4 regions of the Massilia sp. 05N420 genome follow, and region 1 is predicted to be linked to each of the others. Evidence: predicted binding sites of a transcription regulator. Region 1 holds the regulator's gene; each other region holds the start of a gene.
The links. Region 1 encodes sigma-54, which starts transcription at its own class of promoters, with help from an activator protein. Its sites were predicted from a motif close to TGGCANGNAANCTGCTTT; they were not measured.
Positions count from the first base shown of each region.

Region 2: the regulator sigma-54 is predicted to act here: its motif matches at 1,829-1,846, upstream of AC1DIX_RS21030 (PEP-CTERM sorting domain-containing protein).
Region 3: the regulator sigma-54 is predicted to act here: its motif matches at 2,668-2,685, upstream of prpB (methylisocitrate lyase).
Region 4: the regulator sigma-54 is predicted to act here: its motif matches at 2,062-2,079, upstream of AC1DIX_RS18475 (TldD/PmbA family protein).

Region 1 is NZ_JBFTMX010000015.1:220,942-225,151, forward strand. Features, by position in the region: gene AC1DIX_RS12230 (enoyl-CoA hydratase/isomerase family protein) at 1-719, opposite strand, end outside; gene hpf (ribosome hibernation-promoting factor, HPF/YfiA family) at 824-1,183, opposite strand; gene AC1DIX_RS12240 (RNA polymerase factor sigma-54) at 1,286-2,782, opposite strand; gene lptB (LPS export ABC transporter ATP-binding protein) at 2,785-3,561, opposite strand; gene lptA (lipopolysaccharide transport periplasmic protein LptA) at 3,561-4,121, opposite strand; gene lptA (lipopolysaccharide transport periplasmic protein LptA) at 4,122-4,210, opposite strand, start outside.
Region 2 is NZ_JBFTMX010000038.1:17,291-21,500, forward strand. Features, by position in the region: gene AC1DIX_RS21020 (c-type cytochrome) at 1-449, shown strand, start outside; gene AC1DIX_RS21025 (c-type cytochrome) at 446-1,702, shown strand; gene AC1DIX_RS21030 (PEP-CTERM sorting domain-containing protein) at 1,888-2,733, shown strand; gene AC1DIX_RS21035 (type IV pilus twitching motility protein PilT) at 2,828-3,949, opposite strand; gene AC1DIX_RS21040 (DMT family transporter) at 4,062-4,210, opposite strand, start outside.
Region 3 is NZ_JBFTMX010000014.1:123,449-127,658, reverse strand. Features, by position in the region: gene AC1DIX_RS10820 (alpha/beta fold hydrolase) at 1-847, opposite strand, end outside; gene AC1DIX_RS10815 (M20/M25/M40 family metallo-hydrolase) at 850-2,463, opposite strand; gene prpB (methylisocitrate lyase) at 2,732-3,622, shown strand; gene prpC (bifunctional 2-methylcitrate synthase/citrate synthase) at 3,650-4,210, shown strand, end outside.
Region 4 is NZ_JBFTMX010000029.1:19,286-23,495, forward strand. Features, by position in the region: gene AC1DIX_RS18470 (TldD/PmbA family protein) at 1-297, opposite strand, end outside; gene AC1DIX_RS18475 (TldD/PmbA family protein) at 315-1,952, opposite strand; gene AC1DIX_RS18480 (class I SAM-dependent methyltransferase) at 2,280-3,056, shown strand; gene AC1DIX_RS18485 (S1C family serine protease) at 3,144-4,210, shown strand, end outside.

The DNA of each region.
Region 1 (4,210 bases):
CTGTCGACCAGCGCGCGTTGCGCTTCGAGTTCGCTGGCGCCGGCCTGCTGCGCGAACGGCGCGGCGAAGGCGCGGATCGCATCGGCCAGCTGCTTGCCCGGCGTCGCAGCGATCAGCGCATGCAGTGCCGGCAGTTCGGCGCCCGGCACGAACACGTCGGCCAGGCCGACGTAGAGCGCATCGGCGGCGCCGATGGTCAGCCCCGTCAGTCCCAGATGCATGCCGAGCGCGCCCGGCGCATGCGACAGGAAGTGGCTGCCGCCGACGTCCGGGAACAGGCCGATGTTCACCTCGGGCATGGCCATCTTCGTGCGTTCGGTCACGATGCGCAGGCCGGTCTCGGGCCCGCCCTGGGCGATACCCATGCCGCCGCCCATGACCACGCCGTCCATCAACGAGATATAGGGTTTCGGATAGAAGTGGATCAGGTGGTTCAGCGCGTATTCTTCGGTAAAGAAGTCTTCCAGCAGCGCACTGCCTCCAGTGGGCGTGGCGCGCCCGGCCTGGTGGAAGAAGCGGATGTCGCCGCCTGCGCACAGGGCTTTCTCGCTGCTGCTCTTGATAACGACGGCGTCGACGTTCGAATCGTCGCGCCAGGCCAGCAGGGTCTCCGTCAGTGCGCGCACCATCTCCAGCGACAGCGAGTTCAGGGCCTTGGGACGGTCGAGGGTAATGATGCCGGTGCCGCTGGCAACGCGGGTCTGCACGTATTCGCTCATGTTCTTTTATTTATTGAAATGGAAAACGGCATTGTAGCGCGGCCCGGAAAACGAAAAGGGCGCCAGATGCGCCCTTCCTTGCTTGTGCTGCGCCAGCGGAAGGATCACGCTGTAGCGGCAGCTTCTCCTCCATCGTTGGGTATGCGCTTGAGCGGTGTACTACTGTGATCCTGCAGCATCTGCTTGTACTTCTGCACCTGCCGGTCGAGCCGGTCCATCAGCATGTCGATCGCGGCGTACAAGTCGTGCGCGGCGCTGGCGACGTGAACGATCTTGCCGGCGAGGCGCAAGTTGATCTCGGCCTTCTGGCGTTTTTCTTTCTCGGTGAGATTGTCAATGCAGAGGATGACGTGGGAGTCGATCACTTGATCGAAATGGCGGGTGATGCGTTCGAGCTTGTTCTGTACGTATTCACGGATTGCCGGGGTTACATCGAGATGATGTCCGCTGATAGTGAGATTCATACACACTCCTTTGATGATGCGCTGCCTGTCGTACGCGCATACCACGCACCAGGGCAGCGTTGTTGCAAGAAGCTTGCTGCAAGAGCTTGCTGAAAGAGCTTGCTACAGAGATTTACGGAGGCTGACGGGAGGGATCTTCAGCGCCTCGCGGTATTTCGCTACCGTGCGGCGTGCGATAACCATTCCCTGTTCCCCTAGCATCTCCGCGATCTTGCTGTCGGATAAAGGGTTTTTGGGGTCTTCTGCTCCTGTGAGTTGTACGATGAGAGCCCGGATCGCGGTCGAGGAGGCTTCTCCTCCTGCCTCGGTCGCGACGTGACTCCCGAAAAAGTACTTCAACTCGAACATGCCGTGCGGCGTCAGCATGTATTTCTGAGTTGTGACACGAGAAATTGTGCTCTCGTGTAGACCTAGTGTATCAGCTATCTCACGTAAAACAAGGGGCCGCATGGCAACGGCGCCATGGGAGAAAAAGTTCCGCTGGCGCTCCACGATTGCTTGAGCTACCCGAAGGATAGTATCGAAGCGCTGGCGCATGTTTTTGATGAGCCATTTTGCTTCCTGCAACTGCGCCGCCAGCTGGGATTCCGATTTTCCCTGCTTCATCAAGGTGGCATACAGGCTGTTCACGCGCAGGCGCGGCATCACCTCGGGATTCAGCTGCACGCTCCAGCCGTCCTTCGCGCGGCGCACGATCACGTCCGGCACCACGAAGTCGGAAACGTCGGAAGCGAAGGCCGCGCCCGGATGCGGATTGCAATGGCGGATCACGGCCTGGGCTTCGCGCAGGTCTTCGTCGTCGCAGTCGAGGGCTTTCTTGAGCTTGTTGAATTCGCGCTGCGCGAACCAGGTCAGGTAGCGTTCGACGATGGTCAGCGCCATGCGCCGCGTGACCAGCGGCACGCCCGGCATGCGGCGGATCTGCAGCGCCAGGCATTCGGCGGCGCTGCGCGCGCCCACGCCGGGCGGGTCCATGCTTTGCACCAGCGCCAGTGCGGTGCGCAGCTCCTCGAATTCCACTTCGAGTTCGGCCGGCAGGCGCGCATGCAGCTCGTCCAGGGTTTCTTCGAGGTAGCCGTTGTCGTCGAGGGTGTCGACGACGATCTCGACCAGCGCGCAATCGCGCGGCGACATGCAGGTCAGGCGTACCTGCTCCATCAAGTGTTCGCGCAGCGAGACCGGGCTGGCTTCCAGCTGCGGGCGGCCATCCTCTTCCTCGCCGCCGCTGCCGCTGCCGGAACGGCCAGACTCGCCCCAGTCCATGTCGTGCTCGGCGCCGCCGGCATCGCCGTTGTCGCTGTCGCCGCCTTCGGCTTCGGCGCCACCGCCGCCATTGCCCTCCTCGCCCTGGCTGGACGAGGGCGGCGAGTCGGGCGTGGTCGAGGTCGACGCGCCGTTGTTGATCGCGCCGTCGGCCAGCAGGCGCACCGAGTGGTCGAGCGGATCGTCGAGGCGTTCGAGCAGCGGGTTGTCGCTGAGGACCTGTTCAATCTCCTGGTGCAGCTCGAGAGTGGACAGCTGCAGCAGCCGGATCGACTGCTGGAGTTGCGGTGTCAGCGCAAGGTGCTGTGAGGTCTTGAGTTGCAGCGTCTGTTTCATGACTACATCCGGAAATGTTCACCCAGGTAGACGCGGCGGACGGATTCATTCGCGATGATGTCGTCCGGGCGTCCCGACGCCAGCACCGCGCCCTGGTTGATGATGTAGGCACGGTCGCAGATGCCGAGCGTCTCGCGCACGTTGTGGTCGGTGATCAGGACGCCGATGCCGCGCTCCTTCAGGAAGCGCACGATGCGCTGGATCTCGATCACCGCGATCGGATCGACGCCGGCAAACGGCTCGTCCAGCAGCACGAAGCGCGGGTTGGTGGCGAGGGCGCGCGCAATCTCCACGCGGCGCCGTTCGCCGCCCGACAGCGACAGCGCCGGGTTCTCGCGCAGCTTCTCGATCTGCAGCTCGGCCAGCAGCTCGTTGAGGCGCTCCTCGATGCGGTTCTTGCCCAGCGGCTTGCCGTCCTCGCGCTGCAGTTCCAGCACGGCGCGGATGTTCTCCTCCACCGTCAGCTTGCGGAACACCGAGGCTTCCTGCGGCAGGTAGGACAGGCCCAGCATGGCGCGCCGGTGGATCGGCAGGCTGGTGATGTCGGTGCCGTTGATGACGATGGCGCCGGCGTCGGCCGGCACCAGGCCCACGATCATGTAGAACGAGGTCGTCTTGCCGGCGCCGTTCGGGCCGAGCAGGCCGACCACCTCGCCGCAGGCGACCTGCAGCGAAACGTCGCGCACCACCAGGCGCTTGCCGTAGCTTTTCTGCAGCCCCTTGGCCACCAGGGTGCTGCCGCCGCTCGCGATGGCGGCGGCGTCTGCGTGTACATCCATCATTGCTTTCCTGCTTCCGGTTGCCCGGCCGACGCAGTGCGGCGCGGATAAAAAGTAAAACTGGCGCGGGCCTTGCCGGGCCTGTCGACGCCGCTCGGGTCGTTCAGGTTCAGCAGGACTTCCTTGCGCGCATCGTAGGCGATGAATTCGCCGCCCATTTCACGCATCACGTTGCGGCCTTCCAGCTGCCTGATGGCGGCGTTCGAACTGAACTTGACGACCTCGGTGCGCTCGTCGTACTCGATGCGCTCGGCCTGGCCTTCGTCCCACTGCTCGGGGCCGCTGTCGCGCTTCTGGCGGAACGACGCCGGCTTGCCGGGCGCCGCGACCAGGACGATGGTCTTGTAACCGTCCGGCGCTTCCTTGATCTCGGCACGCTCGGCCTTCAGCAGCATGGTGCCGCGGGTGGCGGTCACGCCGCCGGTCAGGACCACGGTTTGCGTGACCTGGTCCAGGGTCCCGTTGCCGCCGACCACCTTCAGCGGCTTGAGCGCATCCGCCCGCTCCGCCTGCGCCAGCGGCGCCAGCAACAGCGCGGCAGCGGCAAGGACGGCCTTCATTTACTGCTTCCCTGCCGGCGCCGCCGGCGTGGTCGCGGGAGCCGCCGCCGGCGCGGTACGGCGCGGCGCGATGATGATCGTGCCGCGTC
Region 2 (4,210 bases), on a different contig from region 1:
ACCTGTCCGACAACTACCTGCGCGAGATCGCCGACTATTTCTCGGCCCAGCACCTGCCGGCGCCGGTGCTCGACCGCGCCAGCCTGCCGGCCGCCGAACTGGAACGCGGCCGCCAGCTGGTCACGCGTGGCGATACCGCCTTGAAGGTGCCGGCCTGCATCGCCTGCCATGGCGAGCGCCTGACCGGCGCCCTGCCCGCCATCCCCGGCCTGGTCGGTCTGCCGCGCGACTACATCAACGCCCAGTTCGGCGCCTGGCGCAACGGCAGCCGCCACGCCCTCGCCCCGGACTGCATGGGCAGCATCGCCTCGCGCCTGAGCCTCGCCGACGTCTCGGCGATCTCGGCCTGGCTGGCCAGCGAAGCCTTGCCGGCCGACCCGAGCCCGGCGCCATCCCTTTCCCGTCCCCTGCCGCTGGCCTGCGGCAGCGCCCCGGAGCCGAAGCCATGAAGCGCCGCATCCTGATCGCCCTCGGCGTCCTTCTCGTCCTCGCCGTCGCCGCGGCATTGCTGGCCTGGCCGCGCGCCGAATTCATCCCCTCGCGCTCGCCGCAAGCCTGGGCGTCGGAGGCCGGCAACATCGCGCGCGGCGCCTACCTGGCGCGCGCCGGCGACTGCGCCGCCTGCCACACGGTGCGCGGCGGCGCCGCCTATGCCGGCGGACGCGCGGTCGACACGCCCTTCGGCCGGGTGATGGCGCCGAATATCACGCCCGACCGCGAGACCGGCATCGGCGCCTGGAGCGCCGACGATTTCTGGAACGCCCTGCACAACGGCATCGCGCCCGGCGGCCGCCTGCTCTATCCGGCCTTCCCCTACCCGAACTATACGAAGGTCACGCGCGACGATGCCGACGCCCTGTTCGCCTACCTGCGCAGCCTGCCGCCGCAGCGCAATGCACGCCAGCCGCACGCGCTGAGCGCACCCTACGGCAGCCAGGCGGCGCTGGCGGCCTGGCGCCTGCTCTACTTCAAGCCCGGCGTCTTCACACCCGAGCCCGCGCGCGGCGCCGACTGGAACCGCGGCGCCTACCTGGTCGACGGACTGGGTCACTGCAGCGCCTGCCACAGCCCGCGCAACGGCCTGGGCGCCAGCGGCGAAGGCCTGCACGGCGGCCTGATCCCGGTGCTGGGCTGGTATGCGCCTCCGCTGGCATCGAACGATCCGCAGCTGGCCCAGTTGCTGCGCAGCGGGGTCTCGCCGCGCGGCGCCGTGTTCGGGCCGATGGCGGAGGTGGTCGGGCAGAGCCTGCAGCACCTGTCGGACGGCGACATCGGCGCGATCTCGGTGTATTTGACATCCCTGCCGGCGGACGCCGCCGAGCGCGCGCCGGCGGAGCCGCCGCCGGAGGCGCTGATGAAGCTCGGCGGCCGGCTCTACGGCCAGCATTGCGCCGACTGCCACGGCAAGGATGGACGCGGCGCCGCCGGCGAGGATGGCGGCCCAGCCTATCCGGCCCTGGCCGGCAACCGGACGCTCCAGCTGGCGAATCCCGTCAACGCCATCCGCATCGTGCTGAACGGCGGTTTCGCGCCCTCGACCGCGGGCAATCCGCGCCCTTACGGCATGCCGCCCTACAGCCCGGTGCTGAACGATGCCGAAGTCGCGGCGGTGGTGAGCTATGCGCGCGCGAGCTGGGGCAATGCGGCACGCATGGTGACGCCGGCCGAGGTCAACGGCTATCGCGCGGTGCCGCTCGATTGACGTGGCCAGGTTTGTCGAGATTTTTTACACTCGATAATTTAAATGCTTTTAGGGCAATGTGAGTTTACTAACGTAACTAAAAAACCCCCCATGAATACAAGGACTTACGATAGCTCAACTAATTGCTGGCACGAAAGCTGCTTAATGTGGAATGGGGTAATCGTCGTCAACTTCTTATCCATACTATGAAAAAAATTCTCCTTTCCTTAGCAGCCGCCTTCGTTACCGCCGGCGCTACCGCCGCGCCRGCAACTCCTCTGCCAGCCGGCCCGATTTACCTGAAATTCACCGGTCAGGAGCAGATCGCCATCAACGGTGCCCATACCTGGTCCGATGGCAAAGAAATCAACTGGGGCGTGTTCGTCGTCTCGACCATGGAAACCGGCGACGTCAACACGCCGCACGACTCGATCGATCCGAGCGGCGACGGCGCCTTCTTCGTGAACAAACTGAGCGGCGGCCAGATCACCGGCATGTTCTACGGCATCCAGGCCGGTTCGCCATCGGCAACCAACCCGTTCCCGGCCACCGGCGGCTACCTCGACCTGTACTGGCGCGACCTGAGTGTGCCTGGCACGACCGCCACCTCGCTGGCCTCTTCCGCTGCAGGCATCCGCTGCGGCTACTCCTGCGCCAACGGCTACACCGACGGCACCCTGCTGGCCCGCCTGTATTTCGACACCGGCATGGACACCGGCAATGCCTCGAACACCATCGTCGGCAGCGTGGTCCCGAGCAGCAACGGCCAGACCGGCATCGCCGATTCGTATGCATCGGTCGACATGTCGACCAAAGGCCTGTGGAGCGAGCAGCTGAACTCGGACTATTTCGCCAACACCCTGGGCCTGCGCGACCTGCGCTTCAAGAACAGCTATAACTACAATTCCAAGTGGAATGGCGGCACCAACATCCTGGGCTTCCGCGTGGACGATCCGGGCCAGGCATACGCCCTGCCGGAACCGGGCGCGCTGTCGCTGATGGGCCTGGCCATGATCGGCATGGGCGCCGCACTGCGTCGTCGCCGCGGCTGATTTCCTGCCGGCAGGCTGGCCCCGCCAGCCGCCGGCAAGCGATAAAAAAACCGGGCAATGCCCGGTTTTTTCATGGCCGATCGCAAAACAGGCCTTACACCATCTCCGCAAAGCCGATCCGGTCGGTGGTCGCCGCGCGCGCCTCGTCGACGCCGACCTTGTGCGAGGCCAGCAGACCTTCCAGCACGCTGTTCATCGTGTGGCAGCCCGGCTCGCGGCCGGCGTTCATGTGGGCGCGGATGGCGCCCAGGTCGCCCTGCTCGATCATGGCGGCCACTTGCGGGCTGATGCTCAGGCATTCGGTGGCGAGATGGTAGCGGTTGCCCTGCCTGGACGGCAGCAGCGCCTGGCACAATACGCCGCGCAGGGCGTGCGCCAGGGCCTGGCCCTGAACGTCGGAATTGCCCAGCAGGCGCAGCATCTTCTGCAGGCCCAGCTCGGTCGAGCGCGCGTGCAGGGTGGCCAGCACCAGCGGGCCCGATTCGGCCAGCGCCAGCGCTTCCTGGGCGGTCTGGGCGTCGCGGATCTCGCCGATCACGATCACGTCCGGGCGCTCGCGCAGTGCGTCCAGCGCGCCCAGGTAATAGCTGCCGACGTCGGCATCCTCGCCCACTTCGCGCTGGGTGATGATGCACTTGCGCTGGGGAATCAGGGTCTCGACCGGGTCTTCGATGGTGATGATGTGGCCCGATCGCTGCTTGTTGATCTCGTCCAGCATCGACGCGATGGTGGTCGACTTGCCCTGGCAGGTGTCGCCGATGATCAGCACCAGGCCGCTGGTCAGGCGCGCGAATTCCTGCTCGTCCGGATGCAGGCCGAGGGTATCGAGGGCCAGCGGCTCCTTCGGGAAGCGGCGGATCACGCAGCCCAGGCGTTTCTTGCCCTGGAAGCTGAAGCAGTTGGCGCGGATGCGCGCCGTGTGCAAATCGATCGAGCGGTCGAAGGCGCGTTCCTGGATCCGGTCGGCCCAGTTCGGCTCGATGACGTCGAAGAACTCTTCCAGCTCTTCCTTGGTGATCGGCGAATCCGTCACCGCCACCAGGCCTTTCGGCTGGCGCAGCATCAGCGGACTGTTCTGGTGAATGATGATGTCCGAAAACACCAGCTTCGAATTCAGCAGGTGCAGGATCTGCTCGACCAGGGTACCGAAGACGGGATGGTCTTCGTTTTCGATATACGTCAGGGTGGGAATCTGCGAGGACTGGTGGTGTTCCATCGGGCGATCGATGATTGAAGTGGAAACTTACGATGCATTAATTATAAAACCAGCAGCGACCGGAAAGTTCCACTTGGAAAGAGAATTTTTCGTGTGAAAAACTTACAACAACTCAGCGGTCGAGCGCCTGGACGATGCGGTCGCCGAACAAAGCCAGCGCCACGCCCACGATCATGACGGCGGCCCCGGCCAGGCGCACCGCCGACACCTTGCGCATGGCGACATTGACCAGGCCGAAGTGGTCGATCGCCATCGAGGTCA
Region 3 (4,210 bases), on a different contig from region 1:
GGCTGGACGAGAATTCGGTGGCGTCCCAGATGGTCTTCAAATCCGCATCCGTGTATTCCGGCGACAGCTTCACCGCGGCCGCCTCGGCGTCGAAGCCGGTCCTGCCGTACACCGCGCCGCCGTAGCGGCCCAGCCATTTGCGCTGCAGGTAGAGGTCCTTCAGTGCTACCTGCTTGCCCGGCTGGGCGTAGGGCGCGATCGATTCCAGCTCGCGCACCGCCTCGAGATTGTTCTCCTTCTTCGCCGCATCCATCGCGAAGCGCCAGCCGCGCCGCTCGCTTTCCGGCGCATCCGTGATCTGGCCGATGCCGATATAGGCGTGCAGCCAGTCAGGATGGCGCTGCGCCAGTTCGATGCCGAGCGAGCTGCCCCATGAGTGCCCCATCACGTAGATGCGCTGCTTGCCGAATTCCTTGCGCAGCCAGGCCACCATCTCCTCGGCGTCGGCCAGCATGCGGGCGCGGGTCATGGTCGGCGCTACCTTGCCCGGATCGTTGGCGGCATAGGTCTTGCCGGCGCCGCGCTGGTCCCATTGCACGACCGTGAAATACTCTTCCCAGCCGCGCTGGAAGTACCAGCTGGTCGGCATCGCCACATAGCCCGGGCCGCCGTGCAGCATCAGCAGCACCGGGTTGCGGCGGTCGGCGCCGCGCACACTGATCCACTGCTCGATGCCGCCGATCCTGACCGCCTGCGTCCTTTCGATGCCCTGCGAGGTGACGATGCGGCGCATGTCGGCGACGATCTTCACCGCCTCGGCGCGGCTGGCGATGCCGTCGGCCCGGGCGTTCGCACCCGGACCGGCCAGCAGCAGCGCGCAGGCAAGCGATGCGTATGCGCGCCTCATCCTCATTCCTTGGCCGGATCGCGGTAGTGGAAGGGATCGGTCGGCGTCGGCTGCTTCGGCAGCACGTTGCGCGGCATCGGTGTGTCGCTCTCGGCCGCCTGCAGCAGCACGGTGGCCATGATCACCGCGGCCTGGCGCAGGTCTTCGGTGCGCAGGTGGTCGAAGGTGTCGAGGTTCGAATGGTGCACGCGCGAACCGTAGTCGAGCGGGTCCTGGATGAACTGGAAGGCGGGCAGGCCCATGCCGGCCATGATCTGGTGGTCGGTGCCGCCGGTCTTCTTGGCCACGACCTTGTTCGCACCCAGGCTGTCGAAGGGAGCGAGCCAGTTCTTCAGCACAGGTATCGCCGCGAAGTTACCCTCGGCATAGATACCACGGATCTTGCCCGAGCCGTTGTCGAGGTTGAAGTAGGCGGCCATCTCGTCATAGCCGGGCAGCGGCGTGACCGGGTAGGTCTCCCACATGAATTCGGGCAGTTTGGCGTGCTCCGGATTGCTCGGGCGCGGGCGGGTCGCGATGTGATTTTTGATATAGGCGAGGGAGCCCAGCAGGCCTTGTTCCTCGCCCGACCACAGCGCAAAGCGGATGGTGCGCTTGGGCTTCACGCCCAGCTGCGAGAGGATGCGCGCCGCTTCCATCACCACCACCGAGCCGGCGCCGTTGTCGGCGGCGCCGTCGCCGGCCACCCAGCTGTCGAGGTGGGCGCCGGCCATCACGTAGCCGGCCTGGGGATCGCTGCCCGGGATCTCGGCCAGGATGTTGTAGGCGTTCGTGTCGCGGTCGTCGAAGTGGACATTGCTGTTCAGTTCGAGCTTCACTTCGCCGACCTTGGCCAGGCGCGCCAGGCGGCGGTAGTCTTCGGCCGCCATCTCGACTTCGGGCAGGGAGACGGTGTCGCCCTTGCGGTGGAAGTAGCCTTCGCCCTGCACCAGGCCGCCGTTACGGTAGGACATCTTGACCAGCGCGACCGCTCCTTCCGCCGCCATGAAGCGGTCGATCTCGCGCGCCTGCTCGAAGTATTTCTTGTACAGGTCGAACGACTGGTCCGGATCGTAGTGCGGCTGGTCGTAGGTCGACAACTTGCCCAGTTCGGCCTCGTCGTAGCGCTTGAAGGTGGCGCTGGTGTCGTCCTTCGGCACCTCCGGATAGCTGACCAGCACGATCCTGCCTTTCACCTTGCCCTTGTACTGGGCCAGGTCGCGCACGTTGCGGACCGGCGCCACCACGATAGTCGCGCTCACGGTGCCACGGGTCGCCGGTGTCCAGGCCACCGGGATCGCGGTCAGGGCCAGCGGTCGCGGCGCCACCATGCGCACGCTCGAGGATTCGATCCACCAGCCGCGCCCGAAATCGTAGCCTTCGGCGTGGACATTCTTCAGGCCCCAGCTCGTGAACATCTGCTGGGTCCACTTTTCCGCCTGGCGCATCGCCGGCGAATTGGTCATGCGGCCGCCGATGCGGTCGCTCAGGTAMGCGGCCAGGTTCACGACCTGGCCACGGTTATAGCCTTCGTCGGCGACGCGGTTGATGGTGTTGGCGTCGACCGGTTCGGCATGGGCGCCGAAGCAGAGCAGGGCGATGCCGGCGAGCAGGCCGGCCTTACGAATGTCGCACATAGATCCTCTTGGTTGTTTTTGTCAAAAAGGAATTGCGCAGGGGATTCTACGCCTGAGCAACTCAGCTGTGCGAACAGGATCCAGGCTTGCGTGTTGCGCAACGATGTTTCAAAATGAAACGTTCGTGAAACATCGATGCCGAAACACGCAGGGCGAAACGGCGCAAGTGCTTGAAAACACGGGGCAAGGCGCCAGCGATTGGCTTGGCACGCCGTTTGCATTAGTGAGGGCATATTCCCGTCAACGCATCATTGAAAGGTAAGAGGACATGAGCCAACTCTCCGCAGGCGCCAAATTCCGCCAGGCCGTGCAGGAAGAACATCCGCTGCAGGTGATCGGCGCGATCAACGCCAACCACGCCCTGCTGGCCAAGCGCGCCGGCTACCGCGCGATCTACCTGTCGGGCGGCGGCGTGGCTGCCGGCTCCCTGGGCCTGCCCGACCTCGGCATCTCGGGCCTGGAAGACGTGCTGATCGACGTGCGCCGCATCACCGACGTCTGCGACCTGCCGCTGCTGGTCGACATCGACACCGGCTTCGGCTCGTCCGCCTTCAACGTGGCCCGCACCGTGCGCTCGCTGATCAAGGCCGGCGCCGGCGCCTGCCATATCGAAGACCAGGTCGGCGCCAAGCGCTGCGGCCACCGACCGGGCAAGGAGATCGTCAGCCAGGGCGAGATGGTCGACCGCGTGAAAGCCGCCGTCGACGCCCGCACCGACGACAACTTCGTCATCATGGCGCGCACCGATGCGCTGGCCGTCGAGGGCCTGGACAAGGCCGTGGAGCGCGCGGTCGCCTGCGTCGAAGCCGGCGCCGACATGATCTTCCCGGAAGCGATCACCAGCCTCGAGATGTACGCCCAGTTCAAGAAGGCGGTCAAGGTGCCGATCCTCGCGAACATCACCGAATTCGGCGCGACCCCGCTGTTCAGCGTCGAAGAGTTGAAAGGTGCCGACGTCGACATCGTGCTGTATCCGCTGTCGGCTTTCCGCGCCATGAACAAGGCCGCCGAGAACGTCTACGAGACCATCCGCCGCGAAGGCAGCCAGAAGAGCGTGGTCGACACCATGCAGACCCGCGCCGAACTGTACGACCGCATCGATTACCATAGCTTCGAGCAGAAGCTCGATGCCCTGTTTGCCCAGAACAAAGCCAAATAATTCATCGAATACGGAGATATCAAGACCATGACCGATCAGACCAGCCAAACCGAGACCCCGACTTTCAAACCCAAGAAATCGGTCGCCCTGTCCGGCGTCGCCGCCGGTAACACCGCGCTGTGCTCGGTGGGCCGCTCCGGCAACGACCTGCACTACCGCGGCTACGACATCCTGGACGTGGCCGACACATCCGAATTCGAAGAGATCGCCTACCTGCTGGTGCACGGCAAGCTGCCGACCGCCGCCGAACTGAAAGGCTACAAGGCCAAGCTGAAGATGTTGCGCGGCCTGCCGCAAGCGGTGAAGAGCGCGCTGGAAGCCCTGCCGGCCGCCTCGCACCCGATGGACGTGATGCGCACCGGCGTCTCGGTGCTGGGCTGCACCCTGCCGGAAAAGGACGACCACAACATCCCGGGCGCGCGCGACATCGCCGACCGCCTGATGGCGTCAACGGGTTCGATGCTGCTGTACTGGTACCACTTCAGCCATAACGGCAAGCGCATCGAAGTCGAGACCGACGACGACTCGATCGGCGGTCACTTCCTGCACCTGCTGCACGGCCAGAAGCCATCCGATGAGTGGGTGAAA
Region 4 (4,210 bases), on a different contig from region 1:
CATGAATTCCGGATTCTCCGGCGCCAGGCGCGCCAGGTCTTCGGCGCGGCGCACGGCTTTTTCCAGCGACTTGTCGTCGAACTCGTTGATGGTGGCGACGCCCTGGCGCTTGCCGAAGGCGACCTGCACGGCGATATTGGTGTCTTCCGCCAGGCCGGCGGTGGAGACGGCGTTGCGCGCGAAACGGATATTGCCCTGGCGGCTGCCGTTCACGGTGACGCTGCATTCGTCGGCCTTGGACAGCGACAGCACGCGGTCGCAGATGCGTTTGGTTTGTTCCTGGGTCAGGATGGTCATGTGGTGTGCTCCCTGCCTTAGCCGATCTTGCGGGCGGTGTTGATGACGTTGATGCCGTTGAAGCGCGCGGTGCTGGCGCCGTGCGAGACGATGGAGATCTGCGGAGGCTGGCCCTTGCCGTCGAAGAAGGAGCCGCCCATGCGCCAGTCGCGTTCGTCGCACAGCGCGCTGCAGGCATTCCAGAATTCCTGGGTATTCGACTGGTAGGCCACGTCTTCCAGCATCTGGCCGATCTTGCCGTTGTTGATCTCGTAGAACAGCTGGCCGCCGAACTGGAAGTTGTAGCGCTGCTGGTCGATCGAGAACGAACCGTCGCCGACGATGTAGATGCCTTTCTTGATGTCCTTGACCATCTCGTCCGGGCTCAATCTCTTCTTGCCCGCCTGGAGCGAGACGTTCGGCATGCGCTGGAACTGCACATTGCTCCAGCTGTCGGCATACGAGCAGCCGTGCGATTCCTTCTCGCCGATGATGTGGGCCTGGTCGCGCGTGGCCTGGTAGTTCACCAGGATGCCGTCCTTGATGATGTCCCAGCGCTTGCACTTGACGCCTTCGTCGTCGTAGCCGACCGCGCCCAGCGAGCCCGGGGTGACCTTGTCGGCCACGATGTTCACCAGCGGCGAACCGTAGTTGAATTTCTTCGTTTCCCACTTGTCGAGGGTGGCGAAGCTGGTGCCGGCGTAGTTGGCCTCGTAGCCCAGCACGCGGTCGAGTTCCGTCGGGTGGCCGACCGATTCGTGGATCGTCAGCCACAGGTGTTCGGGCGACAGCACCAGGTCGTACTTGCCCGGGGTGACGCTCTTGGCGGTCAGCTTGCGCTTGGCGTCGCGGCCGGCGGCGCGGGCGTCCTCGACGATGTCATAGGATGTCGTGTACAGGGTAGCGACGCCGCCGGCGGCCTTGATCTTGTCTTCCTTGCGCGCGGCCAGGTATTCGTAGCCCATGCCGACCGGCGCCGACAGGCCCTGGCGCGAGCGGAACTTGCCGGTCCCCTTGTCGACCGCGGTGGCGGTCAGCGGCGCCCACATGCGCTGGATGTCCTGGTCGATGTAGGAGCCGTCGGTGGACGCGAAGTACTTCTGCTGGTTCACCTGGAACAGCATCGAGTTCATGAAGGTCGCGCCGCCGTCCATGCCGGCCTTGTTGGCGGCGATCAGCAGTTCGGCCTTCTCCTTGACCGGCACCGTGCGCCAGTCCTTTTGTACCGGCGTCGCCCACGAGACCTCGCCCACGCCCTTCACCGGTGCGAGCTGCACCGGTTCGAGCTGCAGCTTGGCGTTGGCCTTGGCGATCGCCACCGCCTGGCGCGCCGCGCCGGCCACGCCGTCCGGGCTCATGTCGTTGGTGGCGGCGAAGCCATAGGCGCCGTTGCAGACCACGCGCACGCCGATGCCGGCCGACTCGGTGTTGACCACGTTCTCGACGTTCAGGTCGCGGGTGATCACGTACTGGTTGAGGTAGCGGCCGATGCGCACGTCGCAGTAGCTGGCGCCGGCCTTGGTGGCGGCGTTCAGCGCGGTGTCGGCCAGCAGCTTCTTGGCCGCGACCGGCATCGGATTGAGCAGCTCTTCGGCGGCGATCGCGCGGCCGAATACGGGCACCAGCATCGTGCCGAAAGCCAGGCCGCTGATGTTGAGGAAGGTACGGCGTTCCATGACGTCTCCTGAGGTGGACAGTGGTCCGGCGGGCGGACCGCTCTTGTTGTGCTGCGCTTTACTTCTTCTCTTTATCTGCTGAACCATAGCAGCAAGTAAAGTTCTTGAATAGGCAATCTTTATGCCAGGTGCCTGGGTTCCTGCTTGCCAGCGCGGCCAGGGCGGACGGTGTCCGCGCGGGCCGCGTCCGCCCTGTGTCCGGCAGGTGTCCGGTCGGACAGGTTTAATACATACGCAATCTTTACTTGACGACAACTAGGGCCTGCCCGATGATCGGCGGAGGGCACGGCATGGCGCCGCTACCCCACCGACATTGGAGACCGAGACATGAAACGATTCATCCTGGCCGCCGTACTGGCAGGCTTGGCCGGCACGGCGCTGGCCGCCAACCAGACCGACGACGCCCAACTGCGCGCGGCCATCGCCGGCAGCCACCGCTCAAGCGCCAACGTGGCGCGCGACACCTGGCGCCATCCTTACGAAACGCTGACTTTCTTCGGCATCAAGCCAACCATGACGGTGGTCGAATTGCTGCCGGAAGGCGGCTGGTACACCGAGATCCTGGCGCYCTACCTGCGCCAGGACGGCAAGCTGATCGGCGCCGGCCTCATATCCAAGACGCTGCTGGAGTCCAACCCGGCGGTGTATGACAAGGTCGTGCGGGGCGCCTTCAATCCGCCAAAGGCCATCTACAACTTCGCCCCGCCAAACAGCGTCGACATGGTGCTCACCTTCCGCAACGTGCACAACTTCGTCGAGCTGGGCGACGACAAGGTCAAGGAAATGTTCAAGGCGCTGTACACCAGCCTGAAGCCGGGCGGCGTGCTGGGCGTGACCGACCACCGCCTGCCGGAATCCATGCCGCAGGATGCCAAGGCCACGAGCGGCTACATCCATGAGTCGTATGTGATCAGGATGGCCGAAAGCGCCGGCTTCAAGCTGGCGGGGAAATCCGAGATCAACGCCAACCCGAAGGACAAGGCCGACCACAAGGGCGGCGTGTGGGCCCTGCCGCCGACCCTGGCCAACCGCGACGAGGACCGCGCCAAATACCAGGCCATCGGCGAAAGCGACCGCATGACCCTCAAGTTCGTCAAACCGTAAATGTCACGCCGTGGTGAGTATTTGTGAACTTTCACGCTTCGCCACGGTGTATATTCGCTCAGCAATCTTTCCGATTCAAAGAGACGCATGACACTTTTCCGACTCGCTGCCGCCGCAGCGCTTGCCGCCGCCTGTGCGATGGTCCAGATCCAGGTCCAGGCCCAGGACCTCGATGCAAAGGCCGCACCGACCAAATCCGCCATTCCGTCCCGCGTCGAAAACTCGGTCGTCAAGATCTTCTCGACCTTGCGCCGCCCCGACCCGTATAAACCCTGGACCAAGGCCACGCCGCAGGACGTCACCGGCTCGGGCGTGATCATCGAGGGCAAGCGGATTCTCACGAATGCCCACGTGGTCGGCTACGCCAGCCAGGTCGAGATCCAGGCCAGCCAGGACGGCGACAAGGTCGCCGCCACGGTGGTGGCGGTGGCGCGCGGGATGGACCTGGCCCTGCTCAAGCTCGACGACGAATCCTACTTCAACAAGCATCCGGCGCTGCCGCGCGCCAGCGTGCTGCCGGACGTGCGCGAACAGGTGTTCGCCTACGGCTATCCGGTCGGCGGCAACTCGCTGTCGATCACCAAGGGCATCGTCTCGCGCGTCGAATTCGTCCCCTACGGCTTCGGCAACGCCGGCCTGCGGGTGCAGATCGACGCCCCGATCAATCCCGGCAACAGCGGTGGCCCGGTGATCGCCGGCGACAAGATGATCGGCCTGGCCTTCTCCGGCRTGGCCGGCGCCAACAACATCGGCTACGTGATCCCGAACGAGGAGATCGAGCTGTTCCTGAGCGACGTCGCCGACGGCCGCTACGACGGCAAGCCGCTGCTGCTCGACAGCGTGCAGACGCTGGAGAATCCGGTGCTGCGCCAGTACCTCAAGCTCGACAGGTCGGTCGAGGGCGCGGTCGTGCACCGTCCCGCGCGCAGCGACGCCGCCTATCCGCTGAAGGAATGGGACGTCATCACCCGCATCGGCGAGCACCCGGTCGACAACCAGGGCATGGTCAAGCTGGGCCCCAACCTGCGGGTGCGCTTCCAGTACCGCGTCCAGCAGGTGGCGAAGGACGGCAAGGTGCCGCTGACCATCGTCCGCGGCGGCAAGACCATGCAGGTGCAGGTGCCGGTCGGCGGCGCGCGCCAGCTCCTGATCCC